Regions from separate parts of the Streptomyces sp. NPDC001093 genome, predicted to be linked through region 2. Evidence: riboswitches for the same ligand, from Rfam matches in the RefSeq annotation. Region 2 holds a riboswitch; each other region holds the start of a gene.

Region 1 (9,803 bases), on a different contig from region 2:
CTCTGGGGCATCGCCGCGCTCGCCCACACCGAGCAGTCGGTCGCCGAGCCCTACACCGGCACGCTCAACAACTCCGCCGCCTACATGGGGATGCGCTTCGGCGGGGTGCTGCTGGGCAACGGCAGCGCCCCGGGTGACGTGCTGAAGGACACCGACGCGCTGGCACGCGCGAAGACCTTCTTCGCCCAGGATCCGCCGTTCGCGCGCTTCCCGTACGAGACGTCCGCCGGCTAGCCCTACGCGCTGATGTCCTTCGTCGTGAACCGGGCCCAGGCCGCCGAGCCGAACACGGCCGCGTACAGCGCCTGGAGGTCTAGGTTCTTCACCAGGTCGTCCCAGTAGACGGGGTCGCGCACCAGGTCGGCGAAGGACAGCCAGTAGTGCGAGAACAGGTACGGGCCCACCGCGTGCAACTGGGGTATCTGGTCCAGGATCTGGACCGTGATGAGTATGCCGACGGTGGTCGCCATCGCCGCGATGCCGCTGTTCGTGAGGGTCGACACGAACAGGCCGAGCGCCGCCATGCCGACCAGTGAGGCGGCGACCACCAGGGCGATCAGCAGGGCCCGGCCGAGGCCATCGGTGAAGCTGATCCGGGTGCCGGATATGGTCGTGAGGTCGCCCAGCGGGAAGAGCAGTGCGCCCACGATCAGCGCCGAGCAGGCCACGACCAGCGTGGCCAGCAGGCAGAAGGCCATCACCGTCGTGTACTTGGTGAGCAGCAGCCGGGTGCGGCCGGCCGGGGCGACCAGCAGATAGCGCAGGGTGCCCGTGCCCGCCTCGCCGGCTATCGCGTCGCCCGCGACGACCCCGACGGCCATCGGCAGGAAGACCGGCAGGGTCGCGGCCAGTGCCGTGAACACCAGGAACAGGCCGTTGTTGGTGATCTGCGTCATGAACGCCGGGCCCTGGCCGCTGTGGTCCGCCGTCCCGCCGCCCCGCGTCTGGATCTTCACGACGATCCCGACCAGCACCGGCACGGCGGCCAGCACCCCGAGCAGGGCGAGCGTGCGCCCGCGGCGGAGGGTCGTGACCAGTTCGCTGCGCAGCAGACCGAGCGTCCACAGGGGGCTCGGCCTGCGGGCGGCGGATGCGACCGCCTCGGACACGGGGACCGTCTCAGCCCGCGACATCGAAGCCCTCCCCCGTCAGCGCCACGAACGCGTCCTCCAGCGAGGCCCGTTCGACCGTGAACCCCCGAACCCGGACCCCCGCCACGACCAGGGCCGCGTTCACCTCGGCGAGGTCCCGCGCGGGCGGTTCGCCGGTGACCCTCTCGCCCTCGGCGGTGACGTCCCCGACGCCCTGCTCCTTCAGCACACGGGCCGCCTCGGCCGGATCCGGGGTGGTCACCACCAGCCGTCCGCGCGCCCCGGACGCCAGGTCGGCCACCGCGCCCTGGGTGACGAGCCGGCCCCGCGTCATGACCGCCGCGTGCGTGCAGACCTGCTCGATCTCGTCGAGGAGGTGGGAGGAGAGGAAGACGGTCGTGCCGTCGGCGGCCAGCTCACGGATCAGGGTGCGGATCTCGCGCATGCCCTGCGGATCGAGGCCGTTGGTGGGCTCGTCCAGGACGAGCAGCCGGCGCGGCTGGAGCAGCGCGGCGGCAAGTCCGAGGCGCTGTCTCATGCCCAGCGAGTACGCCTTCGCCTTCTTGCCGGCGGCGGCCGCGAGACCCACCCGGTCCAGGGCGGCGGCGACGCGGGCGTGCCGGGTGCGGGGGTCGGCGGTCGGGTCGGCGGCGTCGTAGCGCAGCAGGTTGTCCCGGCCGGAGAGGAAGCCGTACAGCGCGGGGCCCTCGATGAGCGCGCCGACCTGCGGGAGGACGGACCGGGCCGCCCGGGGCATCGGGCGGCCCAGCACGCGGGCCGTGCCGGCCGTGGGCTCGATCAGGCCCATCAGCATGCGGATGGTGGTGGTCTTTCCCGAGCCGTTCGGACCGAGGAAGCCGAAGACGCTGCCCGCCGGGACGGTCAGGTCGAGGCCGTCGACGGCGAGCTGTCCGCCGCGGTAGCGCTTGGTGAGGCCGCGGGTGGCGATGACGCTCGCCTCCGCGGGCCCCGGGGCAGGCTTCCCCGCGTCCTCCACCTGCCCCGGGGCACGCTTCCCCGCGTTTCCCGCCTCCCGCTCCGTGGCGGACGTTCCGTCCATCGGCTCCCCCTCGGTTCGTGCCTCCGTGAAGGGTGAACGTACGGTCACGGTCCGTAGTGCCCGGAAGGGCTCACTTTCCCGCGTTCGCCGCCTTCACCAGGGCGTCCTTGGTCACCGCGCCGGCGTACACCTTGCCGTCGTCGGTGATCAGGGCGTTGACCAGGCGGGTGGAGAAGACCGTGCCCTTGCCGAACTTGCCCGAGACCTTGTCGCCCAGCGAGCCGAGGAAGCCGCCGAGGTCACCGCCCCGGGAGCCGGTCGGCAGGCCGCCCTTGGCGCCGGTGTCGAAGGTGGCGATGGACGTCCAGCCCTTGCCGAGGACCTCGGCGCCGTTCATGCCCTTGGCGAAGTCCCCACCGGACTCAGGCGCGTGCTTGCGAGCCGCGGAGTCCTTCTTCTCCTCCGTCACCTTCGCACCCCTGGGCGGGGCGAAGTCGAAGGTGGACGCGGCCGGCCTCGCGAAGGAGACCTGGGTGAAGCCCACGTCGAGGACGGCGGCGCCGCCGCTCTTCGGCGTCAGCGTGAACTTCAGCGGCGTACCCGTCTTCGCGTCGACGGCGATGCTGATGGCGCCGACCGTGGTGCCGGACTGCCTGGGCTTGATCAGCAGCTTGTAGGCGTCGCGCCCGGCGACCCGCTCGGTGCCGTCGACGGTGACGGACGTGGTGCCGTCCACCGACTTCAGCGCCTGGTCGGCGAAGTCCTTCGGCGTGGCCGGGGGCTCGGCCCTGTGCTCCTTGCCGGAGTCGGCCGAGATGCCGTGGTACACCTCGTTGGTCTTGCTGTCGTAGCCCCACATGTTCTTGCCGTTGTGGATGAGGCTGTACTCGGAGCCGCTCTCCAGCAGCGACAGCTTCTGCTTCTCGGGGCCGTCGGCGGCCACGCGCAGCGTGTGCGTGCCGGAGACCAGCGAGGTGAGCTGGGACTGCGGATCGGCGGAGGAGCCGTCGCCGGAGCCCTTGCCGGCGGCGGAGGACAGGTTGTTCGCCAGGCCGCCGAGGTTGGGCAGGCCGAGGTCGGTGTCGATCCGCACGGTGCCGGACAGTTGCTGCACGTCCGACTTGGCGATCTTCTCGATGAGCTGCTGCGCGGTGATCCTGGGCAGGTCGGGGTCGCCGGAGGCGGCGAGCGCCGGGACCAGACCGATCGTGGCCGCCGCGACCCCCACCACGGCGACCGGGACCGCGTAACGGGCGGCCCTGCGGCGCCCGGCCTGCCGCTCCTCGTCACGCGCGGCGTCCACTCGCGCGGCGTCCACTGCGTCGTCGGATTCGTACGGTGCCATGTGTGCCTTACCTCCGTCGTCGGCGGCGGCTGTTGTCACGCTGGTCCACCAGAGCCGCCATTCTCACCCGAATCGGTGAGGAGTGGTGATTTCCGTGGCTTCCATCTCACCAAATCAGCCATGAGGAAGCGTCAGACCTCGGAGCCAACTCCGCGTACGCCTGCGGTATGACACGCGGGGGCCGCGACTCCGCCGACCCGTAGGGGTCTCACCGGAACGGACGGGGCTTTACGGGCGCGCAGGGGGCGTACGGATGCACGGGCCGGACGGTCGTACCGATGGCGCAGGGCCGTACGGATGGACGGATCCGGGCCGGTCGCACGGCCGAAGGCGCGCGACGCACGGCCGAAGCGCGCCGGATCCGCACGGCCGGAATCGCGGCGCGGCGGGCGGCGGGGCGGGCCGTGGAGTACGGCCGGAAGCGCGGTGCGGCAGACGGCGCAGGCGGCGGGCCGTGACGTACGGCCGACACGCGGCGCGGCGCACAGCCGGAGGCGTGCCGGTCGTACAACCAGAGGCGTGGCGTGGCGGGCGGCCGGGTCAGCCGGCGCGGTGCACCACCGCGTCGCACAGCTCCAGCAGCGCGGCCTTGGCGTCGCACTCCCGCAGCGGCGCCAGCGCGGCGCGGGCCTCCTCCGCGTACCGGACGGTGTCGCGGCGGGCCTGCTCCAGCGCGGGGTGGGCGCGCAGCGCGGCCAGCGCCTCGGCGTGCCGGGCGTCGTCGCTGAGGTCGGAGTCGAGCAGGTCGCACAGCGCGATGTCCTCGGGCAGACCGAGGCGGGCGGCGCGTTCGCGCAGCCGGAGCACGGGCAGGGTCGGGATGCCCTCGCGCAGGTCGGTGCCCGGGGTCTTGCCGGACTCGTGGGAGTCGGAGGCGATGTCCAGGACGTCGTCGGCGAGCTGGAAGGCGACCCCGAGCCGCTCGCCGTACTGGGTGAGCACGTCCACGACGGTCTCGTCGGCGCCGGACATCATCGCGCCGAACCGGCAGGAGACCGCCACCAGCGAGCCCGTCTTGCCTCCGAGCACGTCCAGGTAGTGCTCGACCGGGTCGCGGCCGTCGGAGGGGCCGGCGGTCTCCAGGATCTGGCCCGTGACCAGCCGCTCGAAGGCGAGGGCCTGCACCCGGACCGCCTCGGGGCCCAGGTCGGCGAGGATCTGGGAGGCGCGGGCGAAGAGGAAGTCGCCGGTGAGGACCGCGACGGAGTTGCCCCAGCGGGTGTTGGCGCTGGCCACGCCGCGCCGCACGGCCGCCTCGTCCATGACGTCGTCGTGGTACAGCGTGGCCAGATGGGTCAGCTCCACGACGACGGCCGACGGCACGATGCCCGGCGCGTAGGGGTCGCCGAACTGGGCCGCGAGCATCACGAGCAGCGGCCGGAACCGCTTCCCGCCGGCTCGTACGAGGTGCTGCGCGGCCTCCGTGATGAACGGGACCTCACTCTTGGTGGCCTCGAGCAAGCCTTCCTCGACAGCCGCCAATCCGGCCTGGACATCGGCTTCCAGAGCCTGGTCCCGCACGCTCAGCCCGAACGGCCCGACGACGGTCACGAGGGGTCTCCTGTCTGCTGGTGTCTGCTGGCGATTACACGGTTTGTCGATAGGTCGCTGCCATCACTCAAGTCAGCGTATCCGGTCCTGTTTCGATCACCGATAGCGCCCACCGGTCCAGGCTGGGCGGTATCGGATCACGACCAGTATGTTTTTGATCAAGTGATATGAGCGGACATTCATCGACTTAACAGGAACAGGCACGGTTTGTCGCGAGCCGAGGAGGCGAGCGGAGTAATACCTACGCCCCGGACAACGACAGGCGCCGCGTCGCGGGTTCCACCACCACCCGCCCGACCCACCCAAATCCCCTATGTCTGATTTGAAATACTTTGTTATTTCGTGAGTTGAGTCACGCACGACCTTCGGCGCCGTGGAGCCGTCAGGCCTCCTCTCCCCTTCCCCTGTCGGCGAGTTGAGGGTTGGCAAACGCAAAGGATCAAGTACCCCAAACGGCACAGACCAAGGTCAAATGGTGCGTTGTGTGAATCGAGTACTTGTTCCCGACATGTGCTCTCGCATACGTTCCGGCCGTCGGGCGGACGCCGAATCCTGCCGCCGCCCGCGTAACCCATCGACGAACTCATTCGTACGGCAGGAGCGGGGGACCCAGGTAAGTCCGCCGGACCGGACGGCACACGCCGCACCGGAACGGCTAGGGGTGAAGCCCTGTCTTCGCACGAAGGCAAGGCCGGGCACCTCCCCGCCCGAACCCGACAGCTCACCTCGCAGGCGCCGGAGAGGACTTCCTTCATGCCCGCTGCCGCTCAGCCCCGCCGCACCCGCACCACCCGCCTCGCCCGTGCCTTCGCCGTCGCCGGCACCGGTGCCGCCGTCCTCGCTGTGTCGCTCGTCGGCGCCACCAGCGCCTCCGCGGCCACCGGCACGACCACCAAGACCGCCGCCACCACCGTCGCCGGGTACCCCAACAACCTCGACGGCTGGATCCGCGAGTCCCTCGCGATCATGGCCCAGAAGGGCATCCCGGGCACCTACAACGGCATTTACCGCAACGTCATGCGGGAGTCCTCCGGCAACCCGCGCGCCATCAACCTCTGGGACTCCAACGCCGCCGCGGGCATCCCGTCCAAGGGTCTGCTCCAGGTGATCGACCCGACCTTCAACGCGTACCACGTGGCCGGCACCTCCTTCGACCCCTACGACCCGGTCGCCAACATCACCGCGGCCTGCAACTACGCCGCCGCCCGGTACGGGTCGATCGACAACGTGTTCAGCGCGTACTGACGGTCCCGCCGACCGGCGCGGAATCGGCCGCCCGGCGTGTGCCCACACCTGACGGAGGGGCACGCGCCGGGCGGCCGTCACTCTTCCGGGGACGGCCGTGCACCTGGGACACCCGTGCACCGAGGACGGTCATGTACAGGGCGGGCCGGGGCGCTGGGCACGGTCCTGTACTGATGTGCCGGTCAGTCGGTCGGGAACAGTCTTTCGAGGACGACCGCGATGCCGTCCTGCTCGTTCGACAGGGTGATCTCGTCGGCCGCCGCCTTGAGTTCGGGGTGCGCGTTGGCCATGGCGACTCCGTGTCCGGCCCAGTCGAACATCGGGATGTCGTTGGGCATGTCGCCGAACGCCAGCGCCTCCTCCGCCGCGATCCCGAGCCGCTCGGCGGCCAGCGCGAGACCGGTCGCCTTGGTCACCCCGGACGGCTGGAGCTCCACGGTCCCCGGCCCGGACATGGTGACCGTGGCCAGCGAGCCCACCACCGCGCGTGCGATGGCCGCCAACTCGTCGTCGGACAGTCCGGCGTGGCGCAGCAGCACCTTGCTGATCGGCGCGCACCACAGGTCGTCGCGCCGGCCGACCCGGACCGCGGGCAGGGTCGGGTGCGGCATCCGGTAGCCGGGCTCGATGAGCGTGAGCCCCTCGACCCCGTCCTGGTCGACGGCCGCGTACACCTGCCCCACCTCGGCCTCGATCTTGCCGAGCGCGGTCTCGGCCAGCTCCCGGTCCAGCCGGACCGACCACAGCAGGCGGCCGGTCCCGGCGTCGTAGACCTGTGCGCCCTGCCCGCACACCGCGAGCCCCGTACAGCCGAGGCGTGCCAGCAGCGGCCGTACCCGCGGGGCCGGGCGGCCCGTCACCACCAGGTGCCGGGCGCCGGCCCGCGCCACCCGCGCGAGCGCGGCGAGCGACCGGTCGGAGACGGTGTCGTCGCCGCGCAGCAGCGTTCCGTCCAGGTCGGTGGCGATCAGTGCGTATGCGGGGGTGGCTGCCATGATCAGAGAATACGGATACCGGGCCCCGCCGACTCACCTTGTCGTCCTGCGCACTTACGTACTGGTCCACCCCAAGTAGTGCCGACCGGCTCCTCGTTGATGATTGTTGACGGGGGGCTCAGGCGCGGCCGGCGGCCTCAGCCGTGGGCCGACGCCACGTGTTTCGCCAGGCGTGGGGAGGCGAACTCCGTGCCGCAGACGAAGCGCATCACCGGGCCGTACGACGATGCCGCCGGCAGGCCGGTGAAGTACAGGCCGGGAACGGACGAGACGAAGCCGGGGCCGAGCTTCGGTGTGCCGCGGCTCACCGCGAGCCGGGTGCGCAGCTCATGGCCGAGGAAGTCCATCGCCGCGACGTCGACACGGTAGCCGGTAGCGGCGATGACGTGGTCGGCGGTGAGCCGCTCGATGTGCCCGCCGTGGGTGCGGACGGTGAGGACGGGGCTGCCGTCCGGTGCCTCGGTGCTCACCACTCGCGCCACGTCCTGCACCTGCACCGCGCTCTCGAAGCGCTCGCGCAGCCACCAGGCGCCGAGCGGTCCGAGCACGCGGCGGACCAGGAAGTGGCGGGTGGCCTCGGGCAGATAGCGGTAGGGGTGCGGGTAGTAACTGAACGCCCAGAGCGACCAGGCGCGGCCGAACGGGGACTCGGGGCGCAGCTTCGGCTGCTCCCAGGGCGGCGCGCCGAAGGCGACCCGGCCGCGGCCGCGCGCGACGACACGCACGCGTGCCCCCGCCTCGGCGGCGAGCGCCGCCGTCTCCAGCGCGGACTGGCCGGAGCCGACCACGATGAGCTCCTTGCCGGCGAAACGGCGCAAATCGTGATGCTGGGAGCTGTGCGAGACCGGGCCGGTGGCCGCCGGCCCGTCGGCCGCGGCTCCCGCGAGCTCCGCGGGCAGGTGCGCGAGGCCCGCCAGACCGGTGGCGACGACGACCGCGCGCGCGGTGAACATCTCCCCCGAGTCCAGCTTCAGCTCGAAGCAGCCGCTCTTGTCGCGGTCCACGGAGACGACCCGCACCCGCTCCAGGTCGGGGACCAGCTTCTGCTGGAACCACTCACCGTAGGCGATGAACGTATCCACCGGGATGATGTCCTCGTCGGCCACCAGGCGCCTGATCCCGGCCGCGTCGCAGTAGTCGGCGAGGGTGTGGCCGGGCTGCGGGCAGTCGAAGTTCGAGGCGGCGGGCGTGGACTTCAGGAGCATGCCCTCGGGCATGTGGTCGCTCCAGCTGACCATGGGGTCGCCGAAGACGCGGACGGGGATGCCGCGCGCCCGCAGATGGGCGGCGGTGGACAGGCCGAACGGCCCGGCCCCGATGACTGCAACCGGTCGAGTCACGAAGTCCCTCCCCAGGACATGGTGCGCCACTCTTTGTGTGGCTTTGCCTACTTCGTGGAGGTGCCGCTGCCGCGGCGATTGGTCCGCCACAGCTGATAGAGGTGCTTCGCGCCCGGGCGCACGAAGCGGGCGAGCATCGTGAGGAACGGCAGCGGGTCGTCACCCGCGAGCCAGGCCAGCTCCGTCCCGCTCGCCTTCGCCGGCGCGTGCGGCGTCGTATAGCCGCTGCGGCGGTAGGCGAGGAGGGCGGGGAGGTCGATGTTCTCCACGATGTAGCGGTGGCCGGCGCGCTGTTCCCCCTCCGGAACGGGGCGGCCGGTCAGGTTCAGGTGCATGGCGCGTACGACGTCCACGCCCGACTCGTTCTCGAACAGCCGGAACTGGGCGCCCGTGCGCGGGTTGAAGTCGAGGAGCTTGTACTGTCCGTCGCGCCGGTCGAAGCGCAGGTCGAGGTCGATGATGCCGCTGTAGCCGATCTGTTTGATGAAACGCGCGGCGAGGTCGGTGAGTTCCGGGTTGTCGACGACGTACGCGTTCGCCGTCATGCCGGCGTGCGGCGGCCACGAGCGGACCTTGACACCGGTGAACAGCGCGAGCGGGCTTGCGTCCTGGTCGAAGCAGGCGTGCACGATCCAGTCCTCGGCCTCCTCGCGCGGCAGGTACTCCTGGAGGATCACCCCCGGCCGTTCGCCCCAGTCACGCGCGAGGGTGAGCAGGCCCTCACGGGTGGCGATCCGCGTGGTGCCGTTGACGGCGGGCTGTTTGCGCCGGACGAACGCCTCCCGGTTCTTGGCCACCACCGGAAAGCGGGCCGAGTCCGCGAAGGCGACGATGTCCTCGTACGACTCCGGGAACGCCGACGCGGGGGTCGCGATGCCGTGTTCCAGGCACAGTTCGTGCAAGCCCTGCTTGCTGGCGAGCCGACGCGGCAGCGCGGGGTCGACGCGCGGGAAGAGAAAGGAACCGGCCAGCTCGTCCTGGTGCTCGGCGATCAGTACGGCGGCCTCCTCGTCGGTCGGGACGAGGACGGCGGGGCGGCCGATGCGGCGGCCGATGCGCAGCAGGCCCTCGACCAGGCGGCCCGCGTCCTCCGCGCCGGTCGTCGGCCACACGAAGGCCTTCTTCAGATAGCGGGAGGAGGCCGCGGGCGTGTAGGCGTCCTCGGTGATGGCGTACATGGGCACGCCGAGCCGACCCAGGCTGCGGATCGCGCCGACACCGCCATGGTGCAGCGGA
Region 2 (9,803 bases):
CACGTTGTCCGCCACGGTCAGGTCGTCCAGCAGGTTGAAGAACTGGAAGACCATCCCGATCCGCTCCCTGCGGTACTTCGCCAGCTCGGTCTCGCCCAGCCCGTCCAGGCGGAGTCCGTCTACGGTGACGGTGCCCTCGGAGGGCCGGTCCAGCCCGGCGATCAGGTTGAGCAGGCTGGACTTGCCGCTGCCCGACGGCCCGAGGACCGCCAATGCCTCGCCGGCGTTCACCACCAGGTCCAGGCCGGCCAGCGCCGGGGGGCCGCCGTCGTACTTCTTGCTCGCGTCGCGGATCTCGATGATCGGCGCGGTCACGGGTCCTCCCACGTGTCGGGGCAACGACCGGGGCGCCGCTCCTGCGGTGTCCCTCGAAGCCGCCGAAGAAGCTAGGGAAAAACGGGAGTTCGCCGACACGGGGCTGAGCGGGGTCCTGGGGGTGTAGCTGGCTACATCCCTGTTCCGGGGCCCAGGGCCGATGCCGGCCGATGCGGCCGGCTCGCACACTGGTCCGGAGCGACAGGGGAGGAGAACGGACGTGAGCAGTGGTGCGATCAGCCCGGGCAGGGAGCCGCGGGGGCAGGAGCGTGCTCGGCAGCCCACGCCGGGGCGCGCGCGGGAACCGGAACCCGAGCCGTCCCGGGTCGGCAGGGGCGTCCTGGCGACGGTCCGACTGGGCGCGGTCTGGGGCGTCAGCCTGGTCGGGGCCGCGGCCCTGCTGGCCGTCCCCGGACTGCTTGTGGTCGACCTGGTGATCCGGGCGTGGCAACCGCCGGCCTCCGCGATGACGAGCGGCGCCGGCAAGGACAGGTACCACTTCTGGCTGCTGACACTCCTCGCTCTGCTTCCCTGCGCGGTGCTGGGGGCGCGCCGGCTCGTCCGCGGTGGTGAGGCGGGCCGGGCCGGCGAGGGCGTCTTCGGGAAGGGCTGGGCGGCGCTGCTGGTCCCGCCGGTCCTGACGCTGGCCGCCCTGGCGGTCCGTCACGGGCCGCTGCCCGGCGGCGACCACGGCGTCGTGTGGCTCAGCGTGCCGCTGCTCCCCTGCAGCCTGCTGGGCATGCGCTGGGTGGCCGGGCTGCACCGGAGGATGGCGGGTTCGTGGAGCGGGGTGCCCGTCCCGGTGCCGTACCGTGCCGCGCCCGCCACCGGCGGACGATCGCTGTGGGGGCGAACCCGGCTGTGGACACGGTGGATCCTGACCGACCCGGCGACCTGGCGGGACCTGCTGTGGACCTCCTTCACCGGGGGCGTGGGCTGTGTCCTCGCCGCGCTGGTCGCCCTCCCCGTCTACGTCGCGGCGCAGCTGCTCGGCACGTTCCTCGGTTCCGCCTCGCTGCAGCCCCCCAACGTGCATGTGTTCCTGGTACTCCTCACGGTGACGACGGCGTTGGTGACGTTGCTGCCGCTCGTGCTGTGGGCCGCGCCCCGGCTGATGGCGGCGTACGGCAGGTCGGCCCGCCATCTGCTGGGTCCCAGCCGGCAGGAGGAACTGGCGCAGCGCGTCGGCCACCTGGCGCAGACCCGGTCCGACACCCTCGACGCCGGGGCGGCCGAGATGCGCCGGATCGAGCGCGATCTGCACGACGGCGCGCAGGCCCGGCTGGTGGCCATGGGTATGGCCCTGGACACGGCGGAACACCTGCTGGCCACCGACCCCGAGGCGGCGCGGAGCATGCTGGCCGAGGTCAAGGAGTCCTCGGCGCGGGCGCTGGCGGAACTGCGTGACCTGATCCGGGGCATCCACCCGCCGGTACTGGCCGACCGGGGCCTGGCCGACGCGGTGCACGCACTCGCCCTCGACCTGCCGTACCGGCTGCACTTCACCTCGGACCTGCCGGGCCGGGCGCCCGCTCCGGTGGAGTCGGCGGCCTACTTCACGGTGAGCGAACTGCTGGCCAATGTGACCAAGCACGCGGAGGCCCGGCAGATATGGATCGAGATCGGCCATGACGGCGGTGCGGCCACGGGTACGCTGCGGATCACCGTCACCGACGACGGCCGGGGTGGGGCCGATCCCGCGGCCGGCACGGGGCTGCACGGTGTCGAGCGCCGCCTCGCCGCCTTCGACGGAGTACTCGCCGTCAGCAGCCCGCCCGGCGGTCCGACCATCGTGAACATGGAGATCCCGTGCGCGTTGTCATCGCCGAAGACCTCTTCCTCCTGAGGGACGGCCTGACGCGCCTGCTGGAGGCACACGGATTCGAGGTGGCGGCGGCCGTGGACAACGGCCCCGACCTGCTGGCCGCGGTGGCGGCGGAGAGCCCCCAGGCGGCGATCGTGGACGTACGACTGCCACCGACCTTCACCGACGAGGGCCTGCGCGCCGCACTGGAGGCCCGGCGGCTCACCCCCGGGCTTCCGGTCCTGGTCCTCTCCCAGTACGTCGAGCAGCTCTACGCCCGCGAGTTGCTGGCCGCCGGACAGGGCGGCACGGGGTACCTGCTGAAGGACCGGGTGATGGACGGCGCCCAGTTCATCGACGCGGTGCGACGCGTGGCGGCGGGCGGCACCGCGATGGATCCCGAGGTGATCGCCCGTCTGCTGGCCCACAACTCCGCGGACGGCGCCGTGGCCGCACTGAGCCCGCGCGAGCGGGAGGTGCTCGCGCTGATGGCGGAGGGGCGTTCCAACGCTGCCATCGCCCAGCACCTGGTGATCACCGAGCGATCGGTGTCCAAGCACACGGCCTCGATCTTCACGCGGCTCGGCCTGCAGCCCTCCGACGACGACAACCGGCGCGTCCTCGCCGTGCTGGCGTACCTCAACCGCTGAGTGCGGTGATCGGTCGTGGTCCGGCCGACCCGCCGGGCTCAGCTCACGCTCAGTTCCGCGAGCGGCAGCGTGTGCCGGGTCTGGAGGACCTTCGCGCGCAGGTAGCGGACGTTGTGGGCGGTGGTGAAGACACCGGTCGGCACCCGGTCCCGTACGACCACGTCCAGTTCCCGCAACTGCTCGGCCTTGTCGGGGTTGTTGGACAGCAGGTCCAGCTCCCCGATGCCGAGGGCGGCGAGCATCTGCGCGGCGGCCGTGTAGTCGCGGGCGTCCTCCGGCAGGCCGAGCGCGGCGTTCGCCTCGTAGGTGTCGAGGCCCTGGTCCTGGAGGGCGTAGGCGTCGAGCTTGTTGTAGAGGCCGATGCCGCGGCCCTCCTGGCGGAGGTAGAGCAGGACTCCGCCGCGGTCGGCGATGCGCTCGACCGCCTCGCGCAGCTGGGGTCCGCAGTCGCAGCGGGCCGAACCGAAGACGTCGCCGGTCAGGCACTCGGAGTGCAGGCGCACCAGTGGGACGGTGCCGGGGGCGGGGTCGCCGAGGACGACGGCGACATGCTCCTGGCCGTCGGCCAGGCCGTGGAAGGTGACGAGTTCGGCGTCGACGCCGTAGCCGTCGTGGAAGCGCAGCGGTACCCGGACGCGGGCGCGCGGCGTGGCGGCGGGGATGTCGGGCATGCGGGTCCCTCCGGGTGCGGACAGGTGCAGGTGCTTCAGATTTGAAGCAGCGCTTCGCACGGACCCTACCCCATGTTTCAAACTTAAAGCAATCAGGAATCACGAACGGCGGGAATCACGAACAGGACGAACGGCGCCGCCAGGGCACGTCCTCCGTCCCGGACTCGGCGTCGCCGCCCTGCAGCCCGCGCGCGATCCCCGTGCAGATCTCCTCCAGCTGCCGCACCTGCTCCGGAGTGAGCCGGTCGAACAGGGTGGCGCGCACGGTCTCGACATGCCCGGGCGCCGTGCGCTCCAGTGCGGCCATCCCCTCGTCCGTCAGTACGGCGATGCTGCTGCGCTTGTCCCATCGGCAGTCCTCCCGCCGTACCAGCCCGTCCCGCTCAAGGCGGGTCACCGCGTACGTCAGCCTGCTGCGCGTGATCTTCAGCGACTCGGCGAGGTCGGTCATCCGCAGCCGCCGGTCGGGCGCCTCGGACAGGTTGGCCAGCACGGAGTAGAACAGGTGCGGCATGCCGGCGTCCTGCTGGAGCTGTCGGTCGATCGCGTCCTCCAGAAGGTGCGTCGCGGCCATGTACGCGCGCCAGGCGCGCTGCTCCTCGGGGCTGAGCCAGCGGGTCGTCATGCCGCCAGTGTAAGTTTGTTTCAAACTTGAACCAAGACTCGCCTCGCAGGGAGACCGCGCCGATGTCGTACCCGTACGTGCTGCTGTCCGCCGCCGTCTCTCTCGACGGCTACCTGGACGACACCGGCCCCGACCGGCTCCTGCTGTCCAGCCCGGCCGACTTCGACCGGGTCGACGCGGTACGGGCCTCCGTCGACGCCATCCTGATCGGCGCCGGCACGATCCGCGCCGACAACCCGCGACTGCTGGTCAACTCCGCCGAGCGCCGCGCGGCGCGGGTGCGGGCGGGCCGGCCGGAGTACCCGCTGAAGGTGACCGTCACCGCCACCGGCGACCTCGACCCCGATGCCAACTTCTGGCACACCGGCGGCGACAAACTCGTCTACACGACCGACGAGGGCGCCGAGCGGGCCGTCCGCCGCGTCGGCGGCACCGCCGACGTCGTCCCGCTCGGCCCCGGCCTCGACTGGCGGGCCCTGCTGTCCCACCTGCACGACGTGCGCGGGGTCGGACGGCTGATGGTCGAGGGCGGCGGCACGGTCCACACCCAGCTGCTCCAGCTGGGGCTCGCCGACGAGCTCCAGCTGGTCCTCGCGCCGCTGTTCGTCGGCGACCCGGCCGCGCCCCGCCTGTTCGGCCCCGGCGGCTACCAGGCCGGCCGGCTGCGCCTGACCGAGACCCGCCGGATCGAGGACGTTGTTCTCATGCGCTACGAGCCCACGGCCCCCGGCACGGGTGCCGTCGCCACCGCCGCCGACCGTCACTGGCTGCGCACCGCCTGCGAGCTGGCCGCGCTGTGTCCGCCCTCGCGGACCGCGTTCAGTGTGGGGGCGGTGGTGGTCGCGGCCGACGGTACGGAGCTCGCGCGGGGTCACTCGCGCGAGGGAGACGACCCAGTGGTCCATGCGGAGGAGGCCGCCCTCGCCAAGCTCGACCCGGCGGATCCGCGGCTGGCCGGCGCCACGGTGTACAGCAGCCTGGAGCCCTGCGCCCGGCGGGCCTCGCGGCCCGCGCCCTGTGCCGAGCTGATCCTTCGGGCGGGGGTGCGCAGGGTGGTCACGGCCTGGCGGGAGCCGGACACGTTCGTGGACGCGGCCGACGGGAGCGGCGTCCTGGCGAAGGCGGGCGCGGAGGTGGTCGTCCTGCCCGAGCTGGAGGGCCCCGCCAAGGCGCCGAACGGGCATCTGCTGGGGTGAGCCCGCCCCGGCCCGTCCCGTACAGGGGCGGAAAGCACTCAGGGCCGGAATCCCATGGATTCCGGCCCTGAGCCTTCAGTAGCGGGGACAGGATTTGAACCTGCGACCTCTGGGTTATGAGCCCAGCGAGCTACCGAGCTGCTCCACCCCGCGTCGTTGTGTCTCTACTGTACACCACCCGGTGTGCCGCCCGGCGCCACCTGATCGTCTTCACCCACAGTGACCGGACGGACGCCCTCCGCATAACATCTGAGTCACCATCAAAAACGCCGAGACTCCTGAGCGGCGGCCAACTCGCCCCATTTGCCGCACTCCTGGCCGGTAAGTCCCGCTCGGAAAAGGTTAATGATCAAGCCGAACGGCTTGGAAAGTGACTCGCAGGTCTATTAACGTTCGATAACGCAGCGCGGTCGTCCCAGCCGCCACAAGAGGCGGCTCCGTGCGCACGCGCCTAATCCCGCAAGGGAGCCGGGGAACCACCACCTTGGGGTGAATCGCGCGGATACCGGCCGGTATACGCGCGTAGGAGACCTTCCTGCTCCGAACCCGTCAGCTAACCCGGTAGGCGGAGGAAGGAAAGGAGTACGCCCGAGTGGCGTCCAACCGGCCCGCCCCAGAAGCCCCGTTCGTGCCCCCGCAAGCCCAGCCGGAGACCTTCGGCTACGGCGCCTACCGCGCCGAGGAGGGGCCCTGGGAGGAGTGGAACCCCACCGAGGACTCCGTCTCCCCGGTCCGTGGCCGGCACCGCGTCGCCAAGCAGCGCGGCGGCTTCGCGCGCAGCTCCACCGTCCTCGGCGTCGGCGTGATGGCCGCGGTCGGCGCGGGCGGCATGGCCAGCGCCAACACCGGCAAGCCGCCGGTCTCCATATCCCTGCCGGACCTGAACTCCGTCGAGCACATCTTCGGCGGCTCCTCCGACACGCCCCAGGCCACCGCCACCGGCCTCAGCAAGGTCGGTGTGACCACCGACAGCGCCGGCGGCGGCAACGCCGGCGAGGCCCTGCGCAACCGGATCATGGCCCAGGCCGAGCAGCAGCAGAACAAGGCCGACAGCAAGGCCACCGTCGCCGCGATCGCCGCGGCCGACAAGCAGACCGCCGCCGCGGCCGCCAAGGCGGAGCAGGCCGCCGCCGCCGAGGCCGCCGACGCCAAGGCGAAGGCGGAGGCCGACGCCAAGCAGGCCGCCGAGGCCAAGCGGCTGGCCGAGCTGGCCAAGGAGTACACGCTGCCGGTCGTCTCGTACACGATCACCGGAACCTTCGGGCAGCCCGGCGCGATGTGGTCCTCCGGCTACCACACCGGCCTCGACTTCGCCGCCCCCACCGGCACCCTCATCAAGGCCGTCCACAGCGGCACGGTCACCCAGGCCGGCTGGGCGGGCGCCTACGGCTACCGCACCGTCATCACCCTGGACGACGGCACCGAGCTGTGGTTCTGCCACCAGTCCTCGATCAACGTCTCCGTCGGGCAGAAGGTCTCCACCGGCCAGGTCATCGGCCGCGTCGGCGCCACCGGCAACGTCACCGGCCCGCACCTGCACCTGGAGGTCCACCCGAACGGCCAGGCGACCGCCATCGACCCGGCGCCGTGGCTGCGGGACAAGGGCCTCACCCCCTGACGCCTCCGTTCGGGCGATCCTGACGCCGGTGGTGGAATGCGGTCATCCACCGCCGGCGTTGGCACAGAGCATGACCTCTCTGCGCACACTCGGCTCCTCCGACCTCCAGGTCTTCCCGCTCTGCCTCGGCGGCAACGTCTTCGGCTGGACCGCCGACGAGGACACCTCCTTCGCCGTCCTCGACGCCTACACGGCGGTCGGCGGCAACTTCATCGACACCGCCGACTCCTACACGGCGTGGATCGAGGGCCACCGGGGCGGCGAGTCCGAGACGATCATCGGCAAGTGGGTCAAGGCCCGCGGCAACCGCGACCGCGTCGTCATCGCCACCAAGGTCAGCCAGCACCCCGAGTTCCAGGGCCTGTCCGCCGCCAACATCAAGGCCGCCGCCGACGCCTCCCTGCGCCGCCTGGACACCGACTACATCGACCTCTACTACACCCACTTCGACAAGCCCGAGATCCCGGTCGAGGAGATCATCGGCGCGCTGGACGAGCTGGTGAAGGCGGGCAAGGTCCGCCACATCGCCGCCTCCAACATCAGCCCCGAGCGCCTCAAGGCCTCGCTCGAGGTCTCCGACCGCGAGGGTCTGGCCCGCTACGTCGCCCTCCAGCCCCACTACAACCTCGTCTCCCGCGACACCTACGAGGGCCCGCTGCAGGACCTGGCCGCCAAGGAGGGCCTGTCCGCCGTGCCGTACTTCTCCCTCGCCGCAGGCTTCCTGACCGGCAAGTACCGCCCCGGCACCAAGGTCGACAGCGCCCGCGCGGGCCGGGCCCAGGAGTACGCGGAGACCGAGCGCGGCCAGAAGGTCCTCGCGGCCCTGGACGAGATCGCCGGCGCCCACGACGCCCCCGTCGCCACGGTCGCCCTCGCCTGGCTGGCGGCCCAGCCGACGATCACGGCCCCGATCGCCTCGGCCCGCACGCCGGCCCAGCTCCCGGCCCTCCTGGCCGTGGCGGACCTGAAGCTGACGGAGGAGGAGCTGGCGCGGCTGACGGCAGCGTCTGCCTGAGCCCTCCCGCCGGCTTGATTCCTCCGCCGCAACGGCGCTCGGCCACGACGGCGGATTCCGGCGGTGCCATACCCTCCGCCACCCGATCGGTCACGACTGATACGGGTTGTAAGCAGAGTAGGGCGCCGCCGGACTGCCGTACCCCGGCCGATACGCCGTGGGCATCGGCACCGGCGCCGCGTACATCGGCCGAACCGGTGGAGCCATCCGCGCCGCATACTCCAGCGCCGGCCGTGCCGCGTTCCTCCGCTTCCACAGCTCGTCCAGCAGCTCCCGCTCCCGTACGACGAAGTCGGCCCCGGCCTTCCCCTGACGCCCCCGGCGCCGCAGGAACGCGAGCGAGGTGGCGTCCGTCTCGTAGCGCGCCACCTCCCGCGCCACCGGCTTGCCGCCGTGGTGCCGGGCGTAGTCACGGGCCGTCCGCCGGGCCCGCATCGACCCGAGCGCGAACGGCTCGGCCGGCCCCAGCCACCCGGCCAGCACATACGCCGGCAACTCCTCGCGCACGGTGCGCAGTTCCCGCTGCCGCGTCCAGATCGCGAGCCAGGTCAGCAGCCCGAACACGGGCACCATGAATCCGCCGTAGACGGCGAAGAAGCCGAACTCGCCGAAGGTGGAGGAGCCGTTCCAGAAGGCGTGCATGCTCATCGCGAGCAGCAGACCGCAGACCGGCAGCAGCGCCCGCCGGGCGCGCTGCCGCTCGGCGGAGAGCGCGGCGATGCCGAAGCCGAGGCCGGTCATGGTGGTGAACAGGGGGTGCGCGAACGGGGACATCACGATGCGCACGAAGAAGGTGGCGGCGGTGACGGAGGGGATGCCGCGGCCGCCGCTGAGCTGGTCGGCCCCGAAGGCCGTACCCAGGTAGAGGATGTTCTCGGTGAACGCGAACCCGGTGGCGGTGATGCCCGCTATCACCACCCCGTCGACGATCCCGGTGAAGTGACGTCTGCGGAAGAGAAAGACCAGCAGCACGGCCGCGGCCTTGGCGGACTCCTCCACGATGGGCGCGATCACGGTGGCGCCCAGGGTGTTCGCACTGGCCGGATCGGCCGTGGCGGTGGCTATCCATTTCGTCGCGAAGCTGTTGGCGACGATGGCTATCAGCGCCGCCGCGCAGGCCCCCCAGGCGAACGCGAAGAGCAGGTTCCGCCAGGGGCCGGGCTCGACCCGGTCCAGCCACCGGAATGCCGCTATGAGCCACGGCACGGGCAGCACGGCGAGACCGAGCCCGACGAGAAACCCCTCGGTACCGGTCTGTCTGCGCACCAGCGCCAGGATGACGAGCCCGGACAGCGCGAGCAGTGTGATCAGTGCCCCGTACCGCACCCACCTGCGCTGCCACCAGTGCGGATGGCGGAACGGCACGGGGCCGTGGGGACCCGGCGGATACGTCGGAAACGGAGGACTGGTGGCCACGGCATCGACCCTAACGGTGACGGGACGAGGGGCTGGAGCGGATTATCGGTCCTGGTGGGGTACGCGACGAAAGAGCAGATCGTTCACCACGTGTCCCTTGTCCAGTCCCTGCCCCTCGAAACGGGTCAGCGGCCGGAACTCGGGGCGTGCTGCGAAACCGCCGCGCGCCTGCGTGTTCTCGAAGTCGGGGTGCGCGGTGAGCACCTCGAGCATCTGCTCGGCGTACGGCTCCCAGTCGGTCGCGCAGTGCACGAGCGCGCCGGGCTTCAGCCGGGTCGCGGCGAGGGTCAGGAACTCGGGCTGGATGAGCCGCCGCTTGTGGTGCCGCTTCTTGGGCCAGGGGTCCGGGAAGTACACGCGCAGCCCGTCGAGCGCGTCGGGGGCGAGCATCTCCCGGAGCAGGATGATCGCGTCCCCGTTGCCCACACGGACGTTGGACAGCCCGTTGCGGTCGGCGAGAGCCAGCAGATTGCCCTGACCTGGGGTGTGCACG
Region 3 (9,803 bases), on a different contig from region 2:
GGCGGACACGAAGGTGGACACGCCGGTGACCCCGGTGACCCCTCCCCCGCGCCGGTGCAGCCGGGACAGCAGGGCGATGCCGATGGCGCCGGACTGGGCGAACATCCCGATGCGGCCGGGCCGGGGCATCTCCGGGGCGAGGGAGGCGTTGAGGCGCACGTCCGGCGCGGTGTTGATGATCCCGAAGGCGTTCGGGCCGATGAGCCGCATGCCGTACGCGCGTGCCTGCTGGACGAGGGCCCGCTGCCGCTCGCGCCCCTCGGGCCCGCTCTCGGCGTACCCGGCGGAGAGCACGACGAGCCCTTGCACCCCGTGTTCCCCGCACTCGGTGACGACGGCGGGCACGTGCTCGGCCGGTACGGCGACCACGGCGAGGTCCACCGGACCGCCGATGTCCCGCACGCGCCGGTGCGCCGGCACGCCGTCGACCTTCTCCAGGTCCTCGGGGAAGGCCTTGTTCACGGCGTGCAGCCGGCCGCCGTAGCCGACGTCCCGGATGTTGCCGAGGACGCTGCGGCCGACGCCGCCGGGGGCGCGGCCGACGCCGACGACCGCGACCGAGCCGGGCATGAGCAGCCGCCGTACCGAGCGGGCCTCGGCGCGCTGCTCCCGCGCGCGCTGCACGGCGAGGGAGCGGTCGGTGGGTTCGAGGTCGAACTCCAGGCGGACGACGCCGTCCTCGAAGCTGCGCTGCTGGGTGTAGCCGGCGTCCGTGAATACCTTGATCATCTTGGTGTTGGCGGGCAGCACCTCGGCGGCGAAGCGACGGATGCCGCGCTCGCGGGCGACCGCCGCGATGTGCTCCAGCAGCGCGGAGGCGACCCCGCGGCCCTGGTGGGCGTCCTGCACCAGGAAGGCGACCTCGGCCTCGTCGGCGGGGGCGGAGGCGGGCATGCCGTCCGCGCCGATGCGGTCGTAGCGTACGGTGGCGATGAACTCGCCGCCGATGGTGGCCGCGAGTCCCACCCGGTCCACAAAGTCGTGGTGCGTGAAGCGGTGGACGTCCTTGGCGGAGAGCCTGGGGTACGGCGCGAAGAAGCGGTAGTACTTCGACTCGTCCGAGACCTGCTCGTAGAAGCTGACCAGGCGGTCGGCGTCATCAACGGTGATGGGCCTGATGCGCGCGGTACCCCCGTCGCGCAGCACCACGTCCGCCTCCCAGTGGGCGGGGTATTGGTGCCGGTCCTGCCGGTCCGCCGAGGTCTGCATGGGCCCCAGAGTACGGCTCGCGTCCGACAACGGCGCGGGGCAGTCTGTGGAGGACGGAAGCCGGAACCGAGGCCGCGGTTCCGGCGCCACGGCGGAGCGGACGAAGGTCCGCTCCGGGCACGCTTCGCGATATGGGAAACTGGTCTAGACAACCCTGAAGACTGAAGGGCAGCAACACATGGCTGAGCGCCGCGTCAACGTCGGCTGGGCCGAGGGCCTCCACGCCCGTCCCGCCTCCATCTTCGTCCGAGCCGCCACGGCCGCAGGCGTCCCGGTGACGATCGCCAAGGCTGACGGCAACCCCGTCAACGCGGCCTCCATGCTGGCTGTCCTGGGCCTGGGCGCCCAGGGCGGCGAGGAGATCGTCCTCGCCTCCGACGCCGAGGGCGCCGACGCCGCCCTGGACCGTCTGGCCAAGCTGGTCTCCGAGGGCCTCGAGGAACTGCCCGAGACGGTCTGAACACCAGCGCACTGATACAGCGGAGCCGCGCCGCCTTTTCGGGCGGCGCGGCTCTGTGTTTCCGGGCTCATTGCGCGCACACCGGAATTGAGGCAGCGGAAATACTTCGCGACCGAATACCTCTTCTTTGTATACGGCGCCCGTGTTAATGCCGAAGGCCCGACATGTTTACGGCATGTTGCGAAGTCCTCACACGCTCGGCGCCCCCGGAAAAACGCAGCCGGTGCGCGGCGGTCGCGCGCTCGGTGTGCAGCGCCGTGACCGCCCGCGCGCGCTCGCCGTCGCCGCGCGCCACCGCGTCGACGATGGCGCCGTGCTCCGCCCAGTACTCCACCGGGCTCGACGGCGCCTCCACCGCGTACATCCAGGAGATCTTGTGCCGCAGCTGGCTGAGCATCGCCGTCAGCGAGGGGCTGCCCGAGGCCTGGGCGAGCGTCTCGTGGAACCAGCCGCCCAGCGAGCGCAGGTCGCCGCTGTTGCCGCTGCGGGCCCGCTCCTGGCCCAGCCTGACGAGGCCACGCAGCACCTTCAGATGGGCCTCGGTGCGCCGCTGCGCGGCCCGGGCGGCCCCGAGCGGCTCCAGCAGCAGGCGCATCTCCAGCAGGTCGGCGGCCTCCTGCTCGGTCGGCTCGGCCACGCACGCGCCCGCGTGCCGGCGGGTCACCACGAAGCCCTCGGCCTCCAGGGTGCGCAGAGCCTCGCGGACGGGGACGCGCGAGACGCCGTAGCGGCGGGCCAGGACTTCCTCGGTCAGCCGGCCGCCGCGCTCGTAGACACCCGCGACGATGTCGTCCCGGATGGCCGTGCACACCGAGTGCGCCGGAATACGCATGACCGACCTCCGCCTTAATCCCCGTGAAACGTCGACGATGGACGCCTGTTCCGTGACTCTATTCCAATGAGCCGGAATTTCCGACGGCGGGCCGGAATCCATGGATATTTTTTGGTCAGCGGATCGGGTGGCGCCCGTGAAAAGACGGCGAAAGCCCCGGCTCGGTGAGCCGGGGCTTCGCATGCAGTGCGACGAGGCGTCAGACGTTCACGCCGTGCTTGCGGAGGTAGGCGACGGGGTCGACGTCCGAGCCGTAGTCGGGGGTCGTACGGGCCTCGAAGTGCAGGTGCGGGCCCGTGGTGTTGCCGGTCGCGCCGGACAGGCCGATCTGCCGGCCCGGGGTGACCTGCTGGCCCACCGAGACGCCGATGGACGACAGATGGCCGTACTGGGTGTACATGCCGTCGGCCATCCTGATCACGATCTGGTTGCCGTACGCGCCGCCCCAGCCGGTGGAGACGACCGTGCCGGAGCCGACCGCGTGGACCGGGGTGCCACTGGCGGCGTGGAAGTCTATGCCCGTGTGGCGGCCGGAGGACCACAGGGAGCTGCTGGCCTGGTAGCCGGTGGAGACGTAGGAGTCGGCTATCGGGGCGACGAAGGCGTTCAGGCGCTCGCGCTCGGCCTCCCGGGCGGCGCGGGCCCTGGCCTCGCGCTCCTCCTTCGCCTTCCTGGCCGCGGCCTCCTCGGCCGCCTTCTGCTCGGCGGCCCGCTGCTGCGCGGTGGCCTGTGCGTCGATGTGCTCGGCGACGTCGTCGCTCACGGCGAGGACGGGCGTGAGGCCGGTCTGCTCCACCGTGTTCTCGGCGGCGAGCGCCGGGGAGGCGGCGAGGGTGCCGATGACACCGGTGGTGGTGAGGGCCGCGACGCCTGCCGCCTGAGCGGTGGTGCGCTTGACCCGGCCGGGCTTGCGGTGCTTCCCGGTGGCGCACATGAACGCCATGGAGTGGCTGGTCCTTTCCTTCCCTCTCGCCTACCGGGTTAGCTGACGGGTTCGGAGCAGGAAGGTCTCCTACGGACTCCCTCGCGCTGGCGCGGGCGCCCGATTCACCCCAGGGACTGCGTGGGTCCCCGGCTCCCCTGGCTCGCGCCGTACGGGGACTCGGCGATGGCTGTCCGGTGCCGCGGGTGCGGCGCACTGCCTACCGACGAACAGCCCGGACGACGCTACGGAAGCCTGCTTCGAACCCCAAACCGATCCGGGCCTTTGTAGCGCATCCCACAGGGCAGACAGGCAACCTCCGTCTCAAATCGGGCATCTGGAGAAGGGAGTGGAACAGCAGGGGCCCTGACGACGAGTCGGTCGTCAGGGCCCCACGCGCGTGTGCCGTCACTCAGCAGCCGTCCCTACGGGGACTACTCGGCCGCCACCACGGTCACTTCACCGATCCCCAGCGCCTCCACCGGTGCCTTGATCTGGGCGGCGTCACCGACGAGGACGGTCACCAGACGGTCCACCGGGAAGGCGTTCACGACGGCCGCCGTGGCCTCCACCGTGCCCGTCGCGGCCAGCTGCTGATACAGCGTCGCCTGGAAGTCGTCGGGCAGGTACTGCTCGACCTGGTCGGCCAGCGTGCTCGCGACGGCGGCCGCGGTCTCGTACTTCAGCGGCGCCACCCCGACGAGGTTCTGCACCGCCACGTCCCGCTCGGCGTCGGTCAGCCCGTCCGCGGCGAGGGTGCGCAGCACCTTCCACAGGTCCTCCAGCGCCGGGCCGGTGTTGGGGGTGTCCACGGAGCCGCTGATGGCGAGCATCGACGCGCCCGTGCCGTCCGGCGCGGACCTGAGGACCTGGCCGAACGCGCGCACACCGTAGGTGTAGCCCTTCTCCTCGCGCAGGACGCGGTCCAGGCGGGAGGTGAGGGTGCCGCCGAGGCAGTAGGTGCCGAGCACCTGGGCGGGCCACACACGGTCGTGCCGGTCGGGGCCGACGCGGCCGATGAGCAACTGCGTCTGCACGGCGCCGGGCCGGTCCACGATGACCACGCGTCCGGTGTCGTCGGCGGTCACCGGCGGCACGGGCCGCGGCTCGCCCGGGGTGCCCGTCCAGGCGCCCAGGGTGTCGAGGAGCAGCGCGTCCAGGTCGACGCCGGTGAGGTCGCCGACGACGACCGCGGTGGCGGTGGCCGGGCGTACGTGCCGGCCGTGGAAGGCGCGTACGGCGGCGGCGTCGATCTTCTCGACCGTCTCCTCGGTGCCCTGGCGCGGGCGCGACATGCGCGCGGCCACCGGGAACAGCTCCTTGGAGAGCTCCTTCGCGGCCCTGCGGGAGGGGTTGGCCAGCTCGTGCGGGATCTCGTCCAGGCGGTTGCGGACCAGCCGCTCCACCTCGCTGTCGGCGAACGCGGGCGCGCGCAGCGCGTCGGCGAGCAGGCCGAGGCCCTTGGCCAGGCGGGAGGCCGGGACCTCCAGGCTGAGCCGGACGCCGGGGTGGTCGGCGTGCGCGTCGAGCGTGGCGCCCGCGCGCTCCAGCTCGGCGGCGAACTCCTCGGCGGAGTGCTTGTCGGTGCCCTCGGAGAAGGCCCGCGCCATGATCGTGGCGACGCCGTCCAGACCGGCCGGCTCGGCGTCCAGGGGCGCGTCGAGCAGCACCTCGACGGCGACGACCTGCTGGCCGGGGCGGTGGCAGCGCAGCACGGTCAGGCCGTTGTCGAGCGCGCTGCGCTCGGGCGCCGGGAACGCCCACGGCTTGGCCTCGCCGGGCTGCGGCTGGGGGTGGAAGTCCATGGTGGCGAGCTGGGTCACTTGGCCGTCTCCTCGTTCTCGTTACCGGCCTCTACGGTGGCTTCCTGCTCCGGGTCCTCGGGGACGTCGGCGTCCGGGGCCTTCTCCGGGGACTTCGGCTCGTAGACCAGAACCGCGCGGTTGTCGGGGCGCAGGCGGGCCTGGGCGACCGCCTGGACCTCCTCGGGGGTCACCTCCAGGACGCGCTTGACGGCGGTGAGGGCGAGCTGCGGGTCACCGAACAGGACGGCGTACCGGCACAGTTCGTCGGCGCGGCCGGCGACCGTGCCGAGCCGGTCCAGCCACTCGCGCTCCAACTGGGCCTGGGCGCGCTCCATTTCCTCGGGCGTGGGGCCCTCCTCGGCGAACCGGGCCAGCTCCTCGTCGATGGCGGTCTCGATGACCGGCACCTCGACGTCACCGGAGGTCTTCACGTCCAGCCAGCCCATGGAGGGCGCGCCGGCGAGCCGCAGCAGGCCGAAGCCGGCCGCGACGGCCGTGCGGTCGCGGCGCACGAGCCGGTTGTAGAGGCGGGAGGACTCGCCGCCGCCGAGGACGGTCAGGGCGAGGTCGGCGGCGTCGCACGCGCGCGTGCCGTCGTGCGGGAGGCGGTAGGCGGCCATCAGGGCGCGCGCCGGGACCTCCTCGACGACGACCTCGCGCTTCTGCTCGCCGATGACCTCCGGCAGGGAGCCGTCGCGGGGGGCGGGCTTGCCGTCGTGGGAGGGGATCGACCCGAAGTACTTCTCGATCCAGGCGAGGGTCTGCCGGGGATCGATGTCGCCGACCACGGAGAGCACCGCGTTGTTCGGCGCGTAGTAGGTGCGGAAGAACTGGCGGGCGTCCTCCAGGGTGGCCGCGTCCAGGTCCGCCATCGAGCCGATCGGCGTGTGGTGGTAGGGGTGGCCCTCCGGGTACGACAGGCCGGTCAGCTTCTCGAAGGCGGTGCCGTAGGGCACGTTGTCGTAGCGCTGACGGCGCTCGTTCTTGACGACGTCCCGCTGGTTCTCCATGGACTCGTCGTCCAGGGCGGCGAGCAGCGAGCCCATGCGGTCGGCCTCCAGCCAGAGGGCGAGCTCCAGCTGGTGGGCGGGCATGGTCTCGAAGTAGTTGGTGCGCTCGAAGCTGGTGGTGCCGTTGAGCGAGCCTCCGGCGCCCTGCACGAGCTCGAAGTGACCGTTGCCCTTGACCTGCGCCGAGCCCTGGAACATCAGGTGCTCGAAAAGGTGAGCCAGGCCGGTACGCCCCTTGACTTCGTGGCGGGAGCCGACGTCGTACCAGAGGCAGACCGCCGCGACCGGGGTCAGGTGGTCCTCGGAGAGCACCACGCGCAGACCGTTGGCCAGGCGGTGCTCGGTCGCTGTCAGGCCCCCGGAGCCTGCCTCGGCTGTGGTCGTGTGACCCATGGGCATGTACATCCCTTCGCGAGCGGAGGCGGTTGTGGAAACCGCGGTTTTCCTGCCGTTCCTGCCACTGTATGCAAACCGTGCGGGACCTCGACGAAGTTCCGGCGGGACGTACGCCCACAGCGGATCCCGCGGCCCTGGCCGGACCCGCCCGGGGATGCTGGGAAACCTCCCGGGACCGGGTCGTGGTACGGGTTGTCAGTGCCGCGGTCCACAATGGTCCGCGTCAGATCAGTCAATCGCTTCAGCAAGGAGCCGGCAGCGATGGCCCGCCGCAGCACGAAGACCCCGCCGCCCGACGATTCGTTCGAGGAGAGGATCCTCGACATCGACGTCGTGGACGAGATGCGTGGCTCCTACCTCGAGTACGCGTACTCGGTCATCTACTCGCGCGCCCTGCCGGACGCCCGTGACGGCCTCAAGCCGGTGCACCGCCGGATCGTGTACCAGATGAACGAGATGGGCCTGCGCCCCGACCGCGGCTATGTGAAGTGCGCGCGTGTCGTCGGCGAGGTCATGGGCAAGCTGCACCCGCACGGCGACGCGTCGATCTACGACGCCCTGGTGCGCATGGCCCAGCCCTTCTCCATGCGCGTGCCGCTGGTCGACGGCCACGGCAACTTCGGCTCGCTGGGCAACGACGACCCGCCGGCCGCCATGCGGTACACCGAGTGCCGGCAGGCCGAGGCGACGAGTCTGATGACCGAGTCGATCGACGAGGACACGGTCGACTTCGCGCCGAACTACGACGGCCAGGAGCGCGAGCCGGTGGCGCTGCCCGCCGCCTTCCCGAACCTGCTGGTCAACGGCTCCTCGGGCATCGCGGTCGGCATGGCGACGAACATGCCGCCGCACAACCTGCGCGAGGTCGTCGCGGCCGCCCGCCACCTGATCAAGTACCCGAACGCGGACCTGGACGCGCTGATGAAGCACGTCCCGGGCCCGGACCTGCCCACCGGCGGCCGGATCGTCGGCCTGGACGGCATCCGGGACGCGTACGCGACGGGCCGCGGCACCTTCAAGATGCGCGCGACGGTCTCGATCGAGACGGTGACCGCCCGCCGCCAGGGCCTGGTCGTCACCGAACTGCCCTTCACGGTGGGCCCCGAAAAGGTCATCGCGAAGATCAAGGACCTGGTCAACGCGAAGAAGGTCCAGGGCATCGCCGACGTCAAGGACCTCACCGACCGCGAGCACGGCCTGCGCCTGGTCATCGAGATCAAGAACGGCTTCGTGCCGGAGGCGATCCTGGAGCAGCTCTACAAGCTGACCCCGATGGAGGAGACCTTCGGCATCAACAACGTCGCGCTGGTCGACGGCCAGCCGCTCACGCTGGGCCTGAAGGAGCTGCTGGAGGTCTATCTCGACCACCGCTTCGACGTCGTCCGGCGCCGCAGCGAGTTCCGCCGCACCAAGCGCCGCGACCGGCTGCACCTGGTCGAGGGCCTGCTGACCGCGCTGGTCGACATCGACGAGGTCATCCGGCTGATCCGGTCCAGCGAGAACTCCGCGCAGGCCAAGGAGCGCCTGATGCAGCGCTTCTCGCTGAGCGAGGTGCAGACGCAGTACATCCTCGACACGCCGCTGCGCCGGCTCACCAAGTACGACCGCATCGAGCTGGAGTCGGAGAAGGACAAGCTCACCGCGGAGATCGCGGAGCTGACCCGGATCCTGGAGTCCGACGCGGAGCTGCGCAAGCTGGTCTCGGCCGAACTGGCCGCCGTGTCCAAGAAGTTCGGCACCGACCGGCGTACGGTCCTGCTGGAGTCCGCGGGCGCCCCCGTGGCCGCGGTGCCCCTGCAGGTGGCCGACGACCCGTGCCGGGTGCTGCTGTCCTCGACGGGTCTGCTGGCCCGTACGGCGACCGCCGAGCCGTTCCCGGAGCAGGCCGGCGCCAAGCGCGTCAAGCACGACGTGATCGTCTCGGCGGTGCCGGCGACCGCGCGCGGCGAGATCGGCGCGGTGACCTCGGCGGGCCGGCTGCTGCGGATCAACGTGGTCGACCTGCCCCAGCTGCCGGAGACGGCGGCCGCGCCGAACCTCTCCGGAGGGGCGCCGCTGGCGGAGTTCGTCTCCCTGGAGGACGACGAGACGGTGGTCTGCCTGACCACGCTGGACGAGTCGTCCCCGGGCCTGGCGCTCGGCACCGAGCAGGGCATCGTCAAGCGTGTGGTGCCCGACTACCCGTCCAGCAAGGACGAGCTGGAGGTCATCACGCTGAAGGAGGGTGACCGGATCGTCGGCGCGGTGGAGCTGCGCACCGGCGAGGAGGACCTGGTGTTCATCACCGACGACGCGCAGCTGCTGCGCTTCCAGGCGTCCATCGTGCGCCCGCAGGGCCGTCCGGCCGGCGGTATGGCGGGCATCAAGCTCGCCGAGGGCGCGAAGGTCATCTCCTTCACGGCGGTCGACCCGGCGGCCGACGCGGTGGTGTTCACGGTCGCGGGCTCGCGCGGCACGCTGGACGACTCGGTGCAGACGACCGCCAAGCTGACCCCGTTCGACCAGTACCCGCGCAAGGGCCGGGCCACGGGCGGCGTGCGCTGCCAGCGGTTCCTGAAGGGCGAGGACTGCCTGTCGCTGGGCTGGGCGGGCCCGGCTCCCGCGCGCGCGGCGCAGAAGAACGGCACCCCGGCGGAGCTGCCGGAGCTGGACCCGCGCCGGGACGGTTCGGGCACGTCGCTGCCGAAGACGGTGGCGGTGATCGCGGGACCGGTGCTCTAGGCCTCGTACGACGCCTCGTACGGCTGCGCGTCGGGCTCCTCCTCGGAGCCCTGGACGTAGCGCAGGACGCCCCACATGCCGCGTTCGTCGGCGTGTGGGGCGTCGTTCTCGCACCCCTTGAGCTCCTGGCCGAGGGCCTCGGTGTCGATGCCGGAACCGATCAGCACGAGCTGGGTGAGCCGGTCGCCGGCACCGCCCCAGGGTTCCGGGTAGAAGCGCAGAAAGCGGCCGACGGCGTGCACGGTGTACCGGTTGAGGGGGTCGTACGGCCCGAAGTCGACGTAGCCCTTGATCCGGTACAGCCCCTCGGGCCGGCTGTCGAGGAAGCGCATGAGCCGGCGGGGTTCCAGGGGCGCCTCGGAGGCGAAGGAGAGGCTGTCGTAGCCGGTGTGCAGATGACCCGCGTGCTCATCGTGCCCGTCGGCCTCGGTGTGCTCCGTGGGCTCGT

What was found. Region 2 has a riboswitch for cyclic di-AMP ahead of ABT288_RS00040 (M23 family metallopeptidase). Riboswitches for the same ligand answer to the same signal wherever they lie in the genome.
Region 1: it holds a riboswitch for cyclic di-AMP, as region 2 does, so the genes downstream of both, ABT288_RS36765 (transglycosylase SLT domain-containing protein) here and ABT288_RS00040 (M23 family metallopeptidase) in region 2, are expected to answer to the same signal.
Region 3: it holds a riboswitch for cyclic di-AMP, as region 2 does, so the genes downstream of both, ABT288_RS16275 (M23 family metallopeptidase) here and ABT288_RS00040 (M23 family metallopeptidase) in region 2, are expected to answer to the same signal.

What each region holds. Positions count from the first base shown of each region.
Region 1 is NZ_JBEPBF010000107.1:20,760-30,562, reverse strand. Features, by position in the region: gene ABT288_RS36790 (flavodoxin family protein) at 1-234, shown strand, start outside; gene ABT288_RS36785 (ABC transporter permease) at 237-1,133, opposite strand; gene ABT288_RS36780 (ABC transporter ATP-binding protein) at 1,120-2,151, opposite strand; gene ABT288_RS36775 (LolA family protein) at 2,222-3,436, opposite strand; gene ABT288_RS36770 (polyprenyl synthetase family protein) at 3,977-4,987, opposite strand; cyclic di-AMP (ydaO/yuaA leader) riboswitch at 5,553-5,735, shown strand; gene ABT288_RS36765 (transglycosylase SLT domain-containing protein) at 5,741-6,232, shown strand; gene ABT288_RS36760 (HAD family hydrolase) at 6,415-7,227, opposite strand; gene ABT288_RS36755 (FAD-dependent oxidoreductase) at 7,365-8,567, opposite strand; gene ABT288_RS36750 (carboxylate--amine ligase) at 8,615-9,803, opposite strand, start outside.
Region 2 is NZ_JBEPBF010000001.1:4,557-14,359, reverse strand. Features, by position in the region: gene ABT288_RS00075 (ABC transporter ATP-binding protein) at 1-315, opposite strand, end outside; gene ABT288_RS00070 (sensor histidine kinase) at 536-2,161, shown strand; gene ABT288_RS00065 (response regulator transcription factor) at 2,125-2,769, shown strand; gene ABT288_RS00060 (GTP cyclohydrolase II) at 2,808-3,440, opposite strand; gene ABT288_RS00055 (MarR family winged helix-turn-helix transcriptional regulator) at 3,556-4,065, opposite strand; gene ABT288_RS00050 (dihydrofolate reductase family protein) at 4,128-5,261, shown strand; tRNA gene ABT288_RS00045 (tRNA-Met) at 5,341-5,414, opposite strand; cyclic di-AMP (ydaO/yuaA leader) riboswitch at 5,700-5,844, shown strand; gene ABT288_RS00040 (M23 family metallopeptidase) at 5,854-6,879, shown strand; gene ABT288_RS00035 (aldo/keto reductase) at 6,950-7,894, shown strand; gene ABT288_RS00030 (PrsW family intramembrane metalloprotease) at 7,985-9,310, opposite strand; gene trmB (tRNA (guanosine(46)-N7)-methyltransferase TrmB) at 9,353-9,803, opposite strand, start outside.
Region 3 is NZ_JBEPBF010000027.1:21,900-31,702, reverse strand. Features, by position in the region: gene ABT288_RS16290 (bifunctional acetate--CoA ligase family protein/GNAT family N-acetyltransferase) at 1-1,209, opposite strand, end outside; gene ABT288_RS16285 (HPr family phosphocarrier protein) at 1,388-1,669, shown strand; gene ABT288_RS16280 (GntR family transcriptional regulator) at 1,815-2,501, opposite strand; gene ABT288_RS16275 (M23 family metallopeptidase) at 2,701-3,444, opposite strand; cyclic di-AMP (ydaO/yuaA leader) riboswitch at 3,457-3,619, opposite strand; gene ABT288_RS16270 (M16 family metallopeptidase) at 3,858-5,246, opposite strand; gene ABT288_RS16265 (M16 family metallopeptidase) at 5,243-6,637, opposite strand; gene ABT288_RS16260 (DNA gyrase/topoisomerase IV subunit A) at 6,896-9,355, shown strand; gene ABT288_RS16255 (CobW family GTP-binding protein) at 9,352-9,803, opposite strand, start outside.